One region of the Paenibacillus sp. ov031 genome, then DNA from elsewhere that is predicted to be linked to it. Evidence: riboswitches for the same ligand, from Rfam matches in the RefSeq annotation. Region 1 holds a riboswitch; each other region holds the start of a gene.
What was found. Region 1 has a riboswitch for thiamine pyrophosphate ahead of BUA17_RS09045 (thiamine phosphate synthase). Riboswitches for the same ligand answer to the same signal wherever they lie in the genome.
Positions count from the first base shown of each region.

Region 1 (5,519 bases):
ATGCATTATTGCCTAAAATGACGATGACGATTGAGCGTGGCGAGAAAATTGCCATTGTTGGATGTAACGGTGTAGGTAAATCCACACTGCTCAAGACGATCTTGGGGAAAATCCCACCAATTAGCGGTAAGACTTTCTTGGGGGACTATCTGGAAACAGCTTATTTCGAACAGGAAGTACGTGCAGGTAATATTACCCCGATCGAAGATGTGTGGAATGAGTTTTCTCATCTGACACAGAATGAAGTCCGGGGCCATCTCGCACGTTGTGGATTAAAAAATGAGCATATCACCCGCCCGCTTAACGCACTTAGTGGTGGTGAACAAGCCAAGGTTCGTTTATGTAAGCTTCTGATGCGTGAAAGTAACTGGATTTTGTTCGATGAGCCCACAAACCATTTGGATGTAACCGCAAAAGCAGAGCTGAAACGTGCCCTGCAGGAATTCAAGGGTACCGTGCTGCTCGTATCCCATGAACCTGAATTTTATGAAGGTTGGGTAACCAAAACGTGGGATGTTGAAGCTTGGTCCGACAAACAATAGTTTCTACGAAATTCTTCGCACCAGAAACAGCAACTTCGTTAACTACATGATTTCAGCAATGGTGAACAACGTAATTCATGGAAATGTACGGTGACAAAAAAAGGTGTCTATGGTAACATAGGCTACAGCTTCATATGAACACTAGGGGGGCCGCACGATGCGGCTGAGATGGAAGAATGCGATTCCGGACCCTTTGTACCTGATCTGGATCATACCAGCGTAGGGAAGTGGCGCGTTTCAGCTAATGACAAAGAGCTTTATCGTTGACTTTGCGATATGGCCTGCAAGATGAATCATGCAGTTCTATGTATACAGCGTTGCGACTATGGATGGTTTCTATAGTTGTTATGCGTTATGTATAGTGTAATTGCATGCGACAGTCATTCAGTTGATCCATGAATTTTAAATTCGTGGCCACTCCCCTACGGGAGTGGCTTTTTTGTTGTATATCAGCTTAAATCATGCAAGAGGAGGGCGAACAGGACGGTAATCTTCCACGAACATGTAATAACAAGATCATTCGAACTGCATGTGGTTTCACCAGGTACAGGAGACTTGGACTCTTTTCTGAATATTGCTAAGGGTATATGGCGGTGGGTCGATTATATCCACATTCGTGAAAAAAAGTTGACCCTTGAGCAACAGATGTATTGGGCGAAAAGTCTGAAAGCACAAGGTGTTCCATCTGACCGAATCATTATGAATGGCTCAGATCAGCTGGATCAATATGCTTCAATTGGTGGTGTGCATTGGGGTCAAGCAGTTACTCGCAGCTATGATAAGGATGAGTTGAGGAGAGTCGATCGGCTGCGCGTAGGCATATCGGTTCATTCTCTGGAAGAAGCAAAAGTTGCAGAAGAACAGGGAGCGGATTATCTCTTTTATGGGCATGTCTATGCTTCAAATAGTAAACCGAATTGCGAACCCAGAGGGCTAAGTGCGTTAGCTGAGGTATGCTCTAATGTTTCGATTCCCGTGATCGCGATTGGCGGGATTAGTCCTGAGAATATTGCTGCCATTCGAACTGCTGGTGCTAGAGGAGCCGCTGTAATTTCAACGATTTGGACGACCGATAAGCCGGAAGTAGCTGCCGCTTCATTGCGACAGGCGATCACGGATTCAGACAAGTACGCCGAACCAAGGAGATGAAGATCTTGAGAGAGGAAGCAAGAAGTCGAAGCAGGAATCGTTCAGGCTATCATCCAGGAATAGTTTCGGGAAGTAAAGTTGGAGCGGAAGTTGGAGGCAAGCTTCATGCAGAAACCATTATTGTAGGTGGAGGAGTTATCGGATGTGCCATCGCATATGAACTCGCTACTCGAGGCCATGACGTTCTTCTGGTTGAGCGGGCGCGGATCGCTGGGGGAACTTCCTGTGCAGCCGCAGGCATGCTTGCTGCTGATAGTGAGGAATTCACTCATGCTGTAATGGCAAAGCTTGCAAGGCAGAGCAGAGCTTTGCTTCATGAGCAGAAGGAACGGATCAGTTCGCTTAGCGGAGTGGAAATGGGGCTGCAACAGCATGGATTTATTACTCCTTTTCGTTCATACAGTGAGGTCAGCAGTTACAAGAATGATCGTAGATCGTCTACCTTATCTACAGAACATATTTGGTGGGATCGTATTGCTGTCCAACAGGAAGCTTCATGGTTAAACAGGGATACGTATGGAGCATTTTACAGACCTTCCGAGAGCGAGGTTCTTCCTGTCAACTTAACGCAGGCTTATGTCAGATCGGCTCAAGCCATGGGTGCAAGGGTGATGGAAGGGGTACAGGATGTCCGTTTGCATACGAATGTAAACGGTGTGCAAGGAATCGAGACTTCAATAGGAACGATGACATCGAGAAATGTAATTATTGCTACAGGGTTACATGGTGAAGAATTGATGAGACATGTAGGTCTGAAATCGCCTGTTTTACCAGTAAAGGGGGAGATTGCAGCCGTGCAGTTTTCTCCCCACCATGCCGGGTACAGGCCAGACAAAACGGTGTATGCAGAGGATATATATATTGTTCCCAAAGCCAATGGAGAAGTATGGATCGGTGCAACAAGCCTTCCTGGAAGAACAGACATGAAAGTTTCGGTACAAGGCATTCAGAAGCTGCTTGCAGCTGCAACAAACTGGGTACCTGGCATGAAGGAAGCACATTTTATCCGAGCGTGGGCTGGTGTCCGTCCTTCGACTCCGGATGGATTGCCCTATGTGGGGGCTTATGATAGTGTACCGGGTTTATTCGCTGCTTTTGGACATTATCGTAACGGCATATTGCTTAGTGCAATTACAGCCAGCCTTATGGCTGACTTGATTTGTGGCAAAACCTCGGAAGAACTGGGGATTCAGGACCTTTGTCCAGAACGTTTGAACATAAAGGAGATGTTGCAGTGAACATCATTGTCAACGGACAAACCATGCAAATTGAAGATAGCTTAAATCGTGTAGATAAATTGCTCAATTCATTTAATTTGCAAGTAAAAACCGTCGTGGTTGAATTGAATCGGCAAATTTTAACGCGGGAATATCATGAAACGACGGCGTTAAGAGACGGAGACCGAATTGAAATTGTACATTTTGTGGGAGGCGGTTGAATTATGTTGAGGATTGGAAATTATACGTTTGAGTCTAGATTGCTGCTGGGTACAGGCAAATTTTCGGACTTGGAAGTGCAGAGCCAGGCGGTTGAAGCCTCCGGTACGGAAGTATTAACGTTCGCGGTTCGGCGTTTGAACTTGGAAGATCGGAACAAACAGCACTTTCTGGACACACTGGATTTGAAAAGATATACCCTGCTTCCCAATACAGCGGGTGCTGCAACAGCAGAGGAAGCTGTGCGAATCGCTGAACTAGCTCGGGCTTCAGGACTTTGTGATATGATAAAAGTAGAAGTTATCGGCGATGGAATCACATTACTTCCTGACCCGATTGAAACCTATAAAGCTTGCGAGATCTTGCTTGAAAAGGGCTTTACGGTACTGCCTTATATCTCGGACGATGTTATTCTGGCCAAGCGATTGCAACTACTCGGCGTACATGCTGTTATGCCTGGGGCTTCACCCATAGGGGCGGGGAGAGGAATTATTAATCCCTATAATCTGGAGATTATTATTGAACAAGCCGTCGTTCCTGTTATTGTGGATGCAGGACTTCGAGCACCTAAAGATGCTGCTCATGCGATGGAGCTGGGAGCTGACGGTGTATTGTTGAATACGGCTGTCTCCGGATCAGGAGATCCGGTAAAGATGGCGAAGGCCATGCGAATGGGGGTTGAAGCAGGCAGACTGGCTTATGAGGCAGGCATGATTCCCGTTAAGCGCTATGCAGCAGCGAGTAGTCCGGCGGAAGGAATGGTTCATACATGACTAATCAGACACGATCTTCTGAACAGGGAGACCGCTATTCCAGACAGGAACGGTATGCACCTATCGGTAAGGAAGGTCAGCATAGATTGAATAACAGCAAAGTATTAATTGTTGGAGCGGGCGCGCTTGGTACGGGTATTGCGGAAACATTGGTACGTTCAGGAATTGGCCATATTACTATTGCAGATCGTGACTATGTGGAGTGGAGCAACCTACAGCGACAGCAATTATATATTGAGCAAGACGCCATTCAGCGAATGCCCAAAGCGATGGCAGCGAAGAAGCGCCTATCTGACATTAATTCTAACGTTGAGGTTGTAGGCAAAGTGATGGACGTCAGAGTAGATGAACTGGAAGAACTGGTTCAGAACGCAGACTTGATCATGGATGCAACAGATAATTTTGATACCCGGCTATTAATAAATGATATGTCTCAGAAGTATCGTATTCCGTGGATTTATGGAGGATGTGTGGGCAGTTATGGTATTACCTACACGTTTCTGCCTGGAGAAACGCCTTGTTTAAACTGCTTGTTGGGAGAGGTTCCGTTAGGTGGGGATACCTGTGATACATCAGGCATTATCCCTCAGGCGGTGCAGATGGTTACAGCTAATCAGACTGCCGAAGCGATGAAGCTTCTCAGTGGTAATTCAGATGCACTGAGACGCAAGTTGTTATCATTCGATGTGTGGAGAAATGAATACATATCCATTAACGTCGACGGTGCCCGAAAAGAAGATTGTCCTTCCTGCGGAGTAAAGGCTAACTATCCGTACCTCTCTGCCTCAAACCTGGAAAAAACAGACGTATTATGTGGTAGGGATACGGTACAGATTCGCCCTTCACGGCGAATGAATCTGGATTTACAACATACGGCTGATCGTCTCGGCAAGCTGGAAGAAGGCCAAGTGGAGGCTAATCCATTTTTGGTTTCTTTTACAACAGGAGCAAACAGGATGGTCATTTTTCAGGATGGTCGTGTCCTTGTTCATGGAACAAAAGACACGGCAGAGGCGCGTACACTGGTTCACCGGTACTTTGGTTAGAGAAAAATCAAATGAATGTTCCGCGTCCGTTCCTTCCGGGAATGGACTTTTTCATTTTACGGCATGATAAACATACAACAATGCTGCGATGCACAGTGGTCACAAGGATGTGGAGACCAAGTGTAGTTTAAACCAACAAATGTAGCAGCGTACAAGACAGGCCGGGTGAAAAAAATGAAAACATCCATATTACTGGTTGGCAGGGGCGATCTGGTTTCTTTTATTCAAGGCATACTGTGTGCAGAAGGGTACCAAGTTGAGCAAATGGAATGGACAGATCTGAACCGTATTTCTGAACTAACACTCACGAATCTCAATATGATCATATTAATGAATGAAGGGTGTCATGAAGATACCCTGAAAAATGGACTAGAGTCTTTTGTGCACGTAGGTGTCACCTCCCCATTACTTGTGATAACTCCCAAGATATCGCCTGAATTGATTGTGGAATTACTCGATTACGGCGCTAATGATGTGATGGAAGCACCTATTCACGGTAATGTGATGATGGCCAGAATACGGAATCTTTTACGTGTGTTCTCGCATGCTTCACAGGAAGATGAAGAAGTCATT
Region 1 covers NZ_FRDO01000001.1:2,129,836-2,135,354, reverse strand. The annotation lists gene BUA17_RS09050 (ABC-F family ATP-binding cassette domain-containing protein) at 1-542, shown strand, start outside; TPP riboswitch at 676-785, shown strand; gene BUA17_RS09045 (thiamine phosphate synthase) at 1,098-1,691, shown strand; gene thiO (glycine oxidase ThiO) at 1,697-2,929, shown strand; gene thiS (sulfur carrier protein ThiS) at 2,926-3,129, shown strand; gene BUA17_RS09030 (thiazole synthase) at 3,133-3,900, shown strand; gene BUA17_RS09025 (MoeB/ThiF family adenylyltransferase) at 3,897-4,946, shown strand; gene BUA17_RS09020 (winged helix-turn-helix domain-containing protein) at 5,121-5,519, shown strand, end outside.

Region 2 (5,519 bases), on a different contig from region 1:
ACAGCAACTTGCTGAGCAGTATCCAGATAGCACTGTCGTAGCCGCTCAACTGTCGATGGCTCCCGCAGCAGCACGGGTCACATCAGATACAGGCATGGCGATCTATAGCCCGCTGGCATCGCTAGCGGCTTATTTGGAGAAGAAGTTGAGCTTGAAGCGGTGTTAGACTTTGAATCCGAGACGTAAGCCATTCAAACCATCTACATCTACAATTGACGGGAGGAATAAGCGTGCGTTTTCTTTATGTTGTTATATTATTTGTAGTTGGATTTGGGTGTTCGGCATTTTTACATGGAAGTAATCTCAAACTCAGTGATGCACTGTTATTTGTTATTGCGGGGATTTTATATAAAATGTGGAACAAGAAAAATCAAGAAACTCATACTGATGAGAACTGATTGTTCAGATGATTGTACACATACAAGAAATTAGAAAAAAGCTGTTCCTCTCCTCAATCACGGAGAAGAACAGCTTTTCACCATGTCAGGCCGCCCAGATTGCGCTGTAACGACGCTTAAGAGCGTGTCCGGTATTCCTCAGCCTTTTCCAACATACCCGCGGCCACAGCCTCATTCTCGGACAAGCCGTTGTCTGCCGCAAAAGCACGAATATCCTGCGTAATACGCATGCTACAGAACTTAGGGCCGCACATGGAGCAGAAATGGGCTTCCTTAGCCCCTTCTGCCGGCAACGTCTCATCATGGTAGGACAGCGCACGTTCCGGGTCCAGTGACAGGTTGAACTGATCCCTCCAGCGGAACTCAAACCGTGCCTTGGACAGCGCATCGTCCCGCCGCTGGGCACGTGGGTGACCTTTCGCCAGATCAGCGGCATGAGCAGCGATCTTGTAGGCGATAACGCCTTCCCGCACATCATCCTTATTGGGCAGGCCCAGATGTTCTTTTGGCGTAACATAACAGAGCATCGACGTGCCAAACCAGCCGATCATCGCCGCCCCAATCGCCGAGGTAATATGGTCATATCCTGGGGCGATATCGGTCGTCAGCGGCCCCAGCGTATAGAACGGCGCCTCCTTGCAAATCTCCATTTGCAGATCGACATTCTCCTTGATCTTGTGCATCGGCACATGTCCCGGACCTTCAATCATCACCTGCACATCATGCTTCCAGGCGATTTGTGTTAGTTCACCAAGCGTAGCCAGTTCCGCCATCTGGGCTTCATCATTAGCATCGTAGATGCTTCCTGGACGCAGTCCGTCTCCGAGTGAGAACGCCACGTCATACCTTTTCATAATCTCGCAGATTTCTTCAAAATGGGTATACAAAAAATTCTCCTGATGATGCGCAAGGCACCATGCTGCCATGATGGACCCGCCCCGGGACACAATGCCCGTCATACGTTTGGCGGTCAGCGGAATATATCGCAGCAGCACACCTGCATGGATCGTAAAATAGTCCACACCCTGCTCTGCCTGTTCTATGAGCGTGTCACGATACAACTCCCATGTCAGTGCTTCTGCTTCGCCATTGACCTTCTCCAGCGCCTGATAGAGCGGTACTGTTCCAATCGGTACAGGTGAATTGCGGATGATCCATTCGCGGGTCGTATGAATGTCCTTGCCTGTGGAAAGATCCATCACCGTATCCGATCCCCAGCGTACGGCCCAAGTCATCTTCTCCACCTCCTCCTCGATGGAGGAGGATACCGCAGAGTTTCCGATGTTCGCATTGATCTTCACATGAAAATGACGCCCGATCAGCATCGGCTCACTCTCTGGGTGATTAATATTCGACGGCAGGATGGCCCTTCCACTCGCTAGCTCCTGCCGCACAAACTCTGGCTCCACACCCTCACGAATAGCGGCGAACTCCATCTCCGGCGTGATCATTCCCTGCCGTGCATAATGCATCTGAGTCACACTGCGCCCTGCCTGTCCACGTAATGGTTTAGCACGCAAGCCTGGATACTTCTCGGCTCCAGTTCGCTTCCCTCCTGGTTTCAATCCGTTATCCTCCGGTTTGACCGTTCTTCCCTGGTAGGCTTCAACATCTTCACGCTCCGTAATCCAGCGGGTGCGCAGCGCTGGCAGCCCTGCCCGGATATCGGCATGAAATCCAGGATCGGTCATTGGTCCGCTCGTATCGTAAACACGCAGCGGTTCGTTATGCTCCACTCCTTGGGGAGTATTGGTGTCATGAAGGGCAATTTCGCGCTCCGGTACAGCAATGTCCGGTCGTGAGCCATGAATGTATACTTTGCGGCTGCCCGGGAAGGGCTGAACCCGTCCTGTCGTACCTTTTTCCTCTGCCAACTGCAGATTCTGCTTGTCCTGTCCCATCATTCGGTTTCCTGTGCTCATCGCTCTTGTCTCCTCCTCATTAGTGATTGCCTGGATTGAAATGCTTGCTCACGGGTCCAAATCATCCACAACATAGAAAAAGGAAGAGCGACCATACCACACAAAATAGGGACATACACTTCAATTAATACAGACAGTCGAAGCAAAAGGTTTACACCCAATGCTCGCCAATGGCACCCAGCCCTTTATCCAAAAGCAGATCTGACACCAGCTTCCGCCTGTTTACTGTATAAAAAAAGCCGGTTCCCAAGGGAACCGGCTTATGTCCATCACCAATAACATACCTTATAGAGACTCCATAACGGAGTCCATCCATAGGTCACATTATACGGTGTTCGTGGTCGTATCGCCGATTACTTCCCTACGCTGGTATGATCCAGATCAGGTGCAAAGGGTCCAGAATCTCATGCGATTCCGTCTCAGTCCGGACAATTCGGACTCCCCCAGTAACGTTAACAAGTTGCAGCATTTAAGCCGCAAATTCATATTCAATTGCTGACCCTGTTGGGCCGTCCATTACAGAGTAGCGCAACCGAATCATAAAAACAACCTTTATATTCCAGAACATAAAATCAGGATAACATAAGTCCCATCTGTGTAGCAGCTTCCTTCAGTACAGGTGCATATTCATGCAACGTCTCCTGCGAAAGGCGACTAACAGGCCCGGATACCGACAGAGCAGCAGCGATGTTGCCTTTCCGATCCATGATGGGTACAGATACTGCCGCGGCTCCTGGTTCACGCTCCTCATAACTTGTTGCGTAGCCATATTCCAGAATGTCTTTCATCTGGGCCAAATATACTTTGGGATCGATAAATACCGGCCATTCCGGTCCATTCATCAGATCTTCGCGGTCCTCTTCGGTGGCAAAAGCCATTAACACTTTACTGGATGCTCCCACAGATAACGGAAGTCTGACGCCCACCGGAGCTACACGACGAATCGCCTGATCACTCTGTACGGCTTGAATTCGAATCCGCTCACTGCCATCACGCAGATATAAACTCACGGTTTCGCCCAGTCGATCTCTCAGCCGCTCCATCGCAGGAAGGAGCAAAATGGCAGGATCATCGCTGCGAGACATATGGGCAGACAGTTCCCAGATACGTATGCCGAGTCGATACTTCTCGGTTGCTGCATCCCGGATCACAAACCCCTTGTCCTCCAAAGTAGCCATCAGACGATGGACTGTACTTTTGTGCAGACCGATCTGGCTCGCAATTTCCGTGAGCCCCAGATCACTGCGGGTTGTAAAACACAATAATATATCCAGCGCCCGTTCTACAGCCCGGACGGTTAACTTTCGGTCTTCCATGGCAAGTTGCCCTCCTCATGTTTCATCACATGAAACTTGGTTACATAAATTATATGAGAAACGGTCTCATCTGTAAACCAAAAAGCGCCATTTGGAATAGGGATATTTGTAAATATTTTCTTTTTATAAATTAGAATCCCCTGCAATTTGCACCCTAAGGAAATGTTACCCATATATCTTCAAAACTATATAACAATTGCGTAACAAATGGCCTCAATCAATTGACTTTGACTATATTGGAACATACGATAAAGATATATTAAATTAAGATTTTGCTTCATATGTAGTCAGAAAAATCATTTATCCGCTCTGTTCGTCTCGTTGTTATCTTCATTTGATTTTTAAAGGAGGGGCAATCATGTATCCGACATCCCAGAGCGAAGCCCCGCTGCAAACGAAAGTGTCAGATCTGCCTTCTTCGTTATCACCGAGGCTGATCCGGTTCAAACATATTGTCGTGGCGTTGTTGCTCTCCGTTGTATTTTTTCTGCTCTTTTGTTTCATTGCACTACACGGTTATATTGCTTGGGTATTATCCAATCCAACTGTAGCGCCTGTATTCTCCAATCCCATGCAGGCGAAGAACATGAAGTATCAAGACATCACGTTCCCGGCAGCAGACGGCAGTCGAACGATGCAGGGTTGGTATATTCCGGCTGATGATAATGCAAACAAAACCATCATATTCAGCCATGGATATGGTGCGAATCGTGAAGAGACCTGGGTACCAATGTATGATCTGGCCCATTATGCTCACCAACTTGGCTTCAATGTGGTGATGTTCGATTACGGTTTCGCTTCACAGGTGAACAAAGCTGTTGCCACAGGCGGCAAAGCCGAGTCCCAGCAGCTGCTTGGTGCTATCCAGTTTGCGAAGCAGCGCGGAGCTCAGGAGCTTGTCGTATGGGGTTTCTCCATGGGTGCAGGTACAGCCCTGCAGACTGGGCTTATTACCAAAGATGTGGATGCTATGATTCTGGACAGCACGTTCCTGCTTGAGCCGGATACGCTGTATCACAACATCCATAATCAGATTGATCTTCCGCGGCAGCCTACGCTGGAGATTATGAACCTGCTGTTCCCGATTCTGAACGGGACCGGATTGCAGCAAATTCCGTATCAAGAAGTGAAAAAAGAAGATTATCCTTTCCCGATTTTCTTCATCCATGGTACCGAGGATGAGAAAGCTCCTTACCCGATTGCAGAGCTGCTTGCCGGCAACCAAACCAATCCGAATTCCGATGAATGGATTGTGGACGGTGCGCATCATGAGCTGATCTTCCGGGAGCATCCGAAGGAATATCTGCGCCGTGTCTCCACATTCCTGAGTCATGTGACCAAGACGAGCAGCGATGATGTGGAAAATACGAATAACGGAGAATCGTGAAAATCCGGTAATTCAAGAGCCCCTAGGGGCTCTTTTTTTTGTGTATACATAGGACAACATGCCTGAAGAATATACTTTTGGGATGTAATTAAAGGCAGCTCTACCTTGTACAATACAAAATTGAGCGAACCGGGGAAGCAATTCGTTTCTGCTACTGGATCTGAATTCAAATTCATCTGAACGGAGGTATACCGCTTATGAATTGGTATGGATATGGGCATCTGCTGCCTCTGCGGGTACTCGAAGAAGTCCGTTTCTGGAAAGAGCAAGAGAAGGAACATACGATTGTCATTCGTGCCTTGGTTCCTGATCTTGAACCCTCATATGTCAAATGGCTTGCGGAATGGGAAGCGATTTTTGAGAATAGCGAACGAGTCGCGAATCAGCTGTTGAAGCAAATACTGCCGGGAACCCAACCGCCTGCTCCTTACATCATCCGCTGTATTGAACAGCTCGTGGCTGCGGCCTGCACACAATCGCGTGAGTTCATTAGACA
Region 2 covers NZ_FRDO01000005.1:59,264-64,782, forward strand. The annotation lists gene BUA17_RS20605 (aspartate/glutamate racemase family protein) at 1-166, shown strand, start outside; gene BUA17_RS31300 (hypothetical protein) at 231-398, shown strand; gene thiC (phosphomethylpyrimidine synthase ThiC) at 515-2,302, opposite strand; TPP riboswitch at 2,662-2,775, opposite strand; gene BUA17_RS20615 (IclR family transcriptional regulator) at 2,893-3,636, opposite strand; gene BUA17_RS20620 (alpha/beta hydrolase) at 3,995-5,023, shown strand; gene BUA17_RS20625 (Fe-Mn family superoxide dismutase) at 5,221-5,519, shown strand, end outside.
Region 2: linked by a shared signal. The riboswitch ahead of thiC (phosphomethylpyrimidine synthase ThiC) and the one ahead of BUA17_RS09045 (thiamine phosphate synthase) in region 1 are both predicted to bind thiamine pyrophosphate.

Region 3 (5,519 bases), 1.1 Mb from region 1:
AGCCCAATGGTTTACAACAGGCTACATGCTGGTGAATGGTGTACTCATTCCTATCACGGCCTATTTCATGCAACGCTTTTCGACACGGCAATTATTTCAAGCTTCGATGTTTATTTTCCTCATCGGTACGATTATATCTGCCCTTGCGAGTAATTTTGGTACACTGTTGACAGGACGTATGGTTCAAGCAGCCGGTGCTGGTATTATCATGCCATTGTTAATGCATGTCATTCTTACCTTGTTCACTCCTGAGAAAAGGGGCGCCGCGATGGGGATGGTCGGCTTTGCCATCATTTTCGCTCCAGCGATTGGGCCAACCCTTGCTGGATATATTCTTGAGAACTACACATGGCAAACGATGTTTTACGGGATGATCCCACTAACCGTTATTGTTATTGGTTTTGCGTTTGTATATCTCAAAAATGTATCGGAACGAATCAATCTCAAGTTCGACACACTCAGCGTGTTGCTGTCCACGATTGGATTCGGCGCATTGCTGTATGGCTTCAGCCGGGCAGGAACTCTGGGATGGTCAAGCGCAGAAGTAATCATATGCATTGCAGCAGGAGTCATTGCTCTTGGACTGTTCACATGGAGACAACTCGCGTCTGCAAATCCGCTGCTCGATCTGCGGGCTTTCAAGTATAATATGTTCTCACTGACCACAATCATTAATATCGCGATCACGATGATCATGTATGCTGATATGATGTTGCTTCCTTTATACCTCCAAAATGCACGGGGTTACACTGCATTGGAGTCCGGATTATTATTGCTTCCGGGGGCGCTTGTCATGGGCTTCCTGATGCCGATTACGGGTAGATTGTTTGACCGGTTTGGCGCAAAATGGCTGGCGATTATTGGGATGGTCATTACGATTGTAACGACTATCGGGTTCATCGATCTAACCGATTCTACCAGTTATACTTACCTGGTGTTAATGTCAACAGGTCGCAGAATTGGTATGGCCTTGCTCATGATGCCTATCCAAACGGCAGGGTTGAATCAACTGCCTCCAAGACTTGGGCCACACGGTACAGCGATATCCAACACCGTGAGACAAGTGGCTGGCGCTGTGGGTACTTCATTGCTCGTAAGTGTAATGACCAGTCGCACAACGGCACATGTACAGGATATGGTGGCAACGGGCGCAGCCAAAGGTTTAACCCAGCAGCAATTGGGAATGGAATCCATGATCCAGGGAATTAATGATGCTTACGTTGTCATTATCGGCATTGCCGTTCTTGGATTGCTCCTTTCCTTCTTCATCAAACGTACCAAACAAGCGACGGAGGAAGACTCCAAACAGCCTGTAAGACAAAAAGTCTCGATGAATACAAATTAAGAGCAATATTTACATGAATTACATCATGTAGAGCCTATTGTATCTTATATAAAAAGCGGCAGATCAGGACACTAAGCTTTACGTCCAATCTGCCGCTTTTTTGTGGTGTATTACATAATATAAATGAACAATTTGCCTGCACACGTAAGTAAGAACAGCTGCGTTAACTCGTTCTCTCCATGAGGATCTGCCTGAATTGTTCGAGATACGATCTGCAGTCTTTGACAATCCTGTTTGCCTCACACTGAAGAGAAGACGATTCAAATTCCGTTTGAAACGCCTGTAGCGTTACTTCCAACATGGAGATATTGATCTCTTTCTGCTCAACTAAAACAAGCAGCCCTTTGGTCAGTTCTTTCGCTTTAATAGGTACTTCCAATTGGAGAATAGAATGACTGAATTTCTGAAGACCTGCAATCAGGTTATTTTTATCCAACACAATTTCTTTGGAATCAGGAGCGATCATCAAAAGACTTGGAAAATCTATAATATGCTCTTGTCTTTCCAGCATGGAGCGAAGCAAGATTTCAATGTAGTTCAGGATTTTGGGCACAAGATGGTTCCAATCCGGTTGGTCAAGATGGAAGTTTCTCCACATGTTCGAGATTTGATGGATCATGCCAAAACCAAAAATAGCCCCTTCATAAGCAAAAGGTTTTAATTCTTTACCAAATACCTGTACCAGTCGTTCAGATAACCAATTTAACTGTATGCGAGTCAAGTTTTTCAGATCGCATTCTCCAGAGTAGAAGCCTGTCCAGAATAGCTCCACAACAAGCTTTTTTTCTGGCAAAATCATCGGCACCATAATCTGATCCACCAGTAAATCAAAATCGGAAGCATAGCTTTGGCTCTCCAAATCTTTGCGAATCATCATATCTTCCTGTACACGTTGCTCCAGAATGGCAAGAATACAATCATCCTTCGAGCCAAAGAATTTATAAAATGTTCCTTTGGACACACCTGACTCGTCTAGGATCATTTGTATGGAGGTGTTGGTCACTCCATGTTTCCCAAAGAGTACAAGCGCTGAGTCCAATAACATTTGTTTCCGCTTATTCATAAGTTCCCCCTGGATGATTTAGGTGGTTCACGTTACGATATCTAGTAACCTATTGCAAATCCACTGCAAACATCATATGTTCCTTCCAAATCCCCTTGATTTTAATATTCTGCCGGTCCGTCTCCTGAAAGCCCGCCTTGCGAAGCACTCGAATCGATCCGGCATTGTCAGGCAGCGCACCTGCCTCCACTCGTTTTATACCCGCTTCATTCATAGCAAAATCCAGTGCTAGCTGAAGGGCTTCACTCATATATCCCTTGCCATTCTGCACCTGATCGAGCACATAACCAACAATCCATTTGGTGGTGGAATCCAGTTCAAGCTCGAACAGAGAGATCTCCCCAATAAGCTCATGCGTATGGTTCAGAAAGATCCCGAAAGAGTACCGTTTCCCCTCTTCCCTCGCCTTGTTCCAACCTTCGAGAAGGGCTACTTGGCCCTCCAATGTATAGAATGTATCCGATCGTTCGCTTGCCGATATTTCTTCGAAAATAGCCCGGTTACGGAACTGCAAATCCAGTAGCCCAGCAGCGTCTTCCACGTTCAAAAATCGTAAATAGATGAGTTCTCCACGATTGTCCATCTGTATGTTCATCCTTATCTCTGGTTGTAGTAGATTGCATTCATCAGAAGTACGAGAGTTGCCGTTTATAAGCCATATCCCAGAATAGATATTCAAATTCAACACTTCTTCTGAATATGTCTTCAATGGCCTCCAGTTCCTGCTCGGTTTTATGTTCGCATAATGCATCCAGTGTATCATAGAACCATTCGAATGAGTCGCGGAATTCATCACTTGCATAATTTTCGATCCAAGTCTGATAGAAATTGCCCTCTAATGAATCTCGATATTGTTCTTTTAATCTTGTGGCATAGTCGTAATACGTCCACGCACAAGGGAAAATGACGGCGATGATTTCAGCAACCCCACCTGTTTGTGCAACACTCATCATATTCGACGTATACGCCTTGTTGTAAAGAGAGGGTTTGACAGCATGATTTTCATCCAGCGTAATCCCAAATTCCTTCATATAATTTCGATGCAAATCCATTTCTTCGTACAGAATAGCGTGTTGAATCACCGTAAAGTTCGTCATCAGTTTTTCATCTGTCGCCTTCACCGCACCCATGGCAAAAATCTTCGCATATTCAATCAGATATGTATAGTCCTGAAGAAGATAAAACTTAAACGCTTCCTGATCCAGTGTGCCTTTCCCCATTTCATGTAAAAAAGGATGGTTGTATCCATCTTCCCATACGTTTCTGGACTTATCTTTTAACGTTCTTGAAAATGACATGATCATTTCTCCTTGTATTAAAATTATAATGTCCCCGCTTCACATCCAGCTATCGCGTTCTGTCATCCAAAATGCAGACCAAAAAGCCCTTGTCCTATTTTCGGCAAGGGCAAAATAACATGAGTACATGTCATTTGCTCCCTACGTCAGTATTAACTAACAGGTTCAAAGGGTCAGGTTTTAACCTTCTCAACTGCGAACAGTCCCCCTGCAAATAGCTCAGGCTTATTACAACATGTGTTTTCCCAAATGTCAATCCATTCCTATTAATCTTCAAGTTCCCCTAAATCTTCTTGCAACTTCTTAAGTCGGGTGCGGATATCCTTAATCATACTTTGCAATTTGTTTAACTCATCTACCCATTTTTGCTCATTAGAGACGTTCGTCGCTGAAGTTGCATTATACGCCGGAGACGTCCTTAACTTGTTTAAATCCGATTCGTAACCCCTCCACTCTTCCTCGGCTTTTGCTAATTCCTCCTCGGTGATGCCAATCTGGTGCTCCAGATAAATAATGTCTGATGAGTTACCGTGAGTTAAGCGCTGTGAATACGTCATCGTTCACCTCATTTCTGATCATCCATTGCTTTTCCAAGGTCATATGGCTGAATATCGATATCCAAATCCAAACCCATAGCCAACTTGGCCAGTTGACTTCCAATAAAAGGCGCCATCGTGAGACCGGACGCTCCAAGTCCATTGGCTGTGATCAAGCCCTCCCAACCAGGAACAGCACCCATTACCGGAAGAAAACCAGGTGTAAACGGACGGAAACCTACTCTTACTTCCTGAAACGTGCTATCGGCTAAACCGGGAGCCAGTTCCAATCCTTTATTCAAAATTTCCTGCATTCCGCCTGCGGTTACTCTTATATCATAGCCTTCAATATCATTTTCGTGAGTCGCCCCGATCACAATCTTCTGTTGATCAAAGGCTAACAGATATTGATCCGAAGGAGGCATGACCACAGGCCATTTCCCAGTGTCTTCTCGATCATGAACCTGCAAATGCATAATTTGCGCCTTCTGATAACGAACCTTAAAATCAATGCCCAAGGGCTTCAACAGTTCACTAGCCCAAGCGCCGGCACACACAATAACCTCGTCAGCCGATATGACTTTACCGTCAACAACCACTCCAGTTACTCGGTCCGATTCATATTGAAGTGTCGCATCCCCATTAATCAGGACCGCTCCATTTCGCTGTGCCGATCGGATTAAGGCATCACGCAGTGCACGTCCATCGATACGCGCAGCACCACTGATGTAGACGGACTGAAAGTTCTCCTCCAGGAGTGGAAAACGCTCATGGGTTTCTTTTGCATCCAGACGGGTAATATCGGCAATCTCCGGTGCTTCTTCTTTACGAAGGTGTGCTCGCTCCTGCATCTTGTTGATTTTCTCTACTTCCGTATGAATACTAAGAGCACCCACTTGAGCGTAACCCGTTTCCGTTTCCCCTTCACTCTTGAGTTCTTCAATTAAACCGGGATAAAAACGTGCACCCGCCTTGGCAAGCTGATACCAATCCTGATTACGGCGCTGAGATAACCAGGGACAGATGATCCCGGCAGCAGCATCCGTAGCCTGCCCTCGATCTTTCCGGTCTATAATAAGAACTTCCGCACCCCGTTTTGCCAATTGATATGCTGTGGAAGCCCCAAGAATACCTGATCCTACGACGATGACTTTCTTCATGACTGCATCCCTTTCCTAAATCACTGTATCCATTATAGCGTATACTGTTTGGTCTGATAATGGCAAGGCATCGACATGATGATACATATTCCTAAAAGGTTTTCGATAAGTCGTTCA
Region 3 covers NZ_FRDO01000001.1:999,263-1,004,781, reverse strand. The annotation lists gene BUA17_RS04400 (DHA2 family efflux MFS transporter permease subunit) at 1-1,345, shown strand, start outside; gene BUA17_RS04395 (TetR/AcrR family transcriptional regulator) at 1,509-2,408, opposite strand; gene BUA17_RS04390 (GNAT family N-acetyltransferase) at 2,458-2,991, opposite strand; gene tenA (thiaminase II) at 3,035-3,706, opposite strand; TPP riboswitch at 3,828-3,926, opposite strand; gene BUA17_RS04380 (hypothetical protein) at 3,973-4,263, opposite strand; gene BUA17_RS04375 (NAD(P)/FAD-dependent oxidoreductase) at 4,272-5,402, opposite strand.
Region 3: linked by a shared signal. The riboswitch ahead of tenA (thiaminase II) and the one ahead of BUA17_RS09045 (thiamine phosphate synthase) in region 1 are both predicted to bind thiamine pyrophosphate.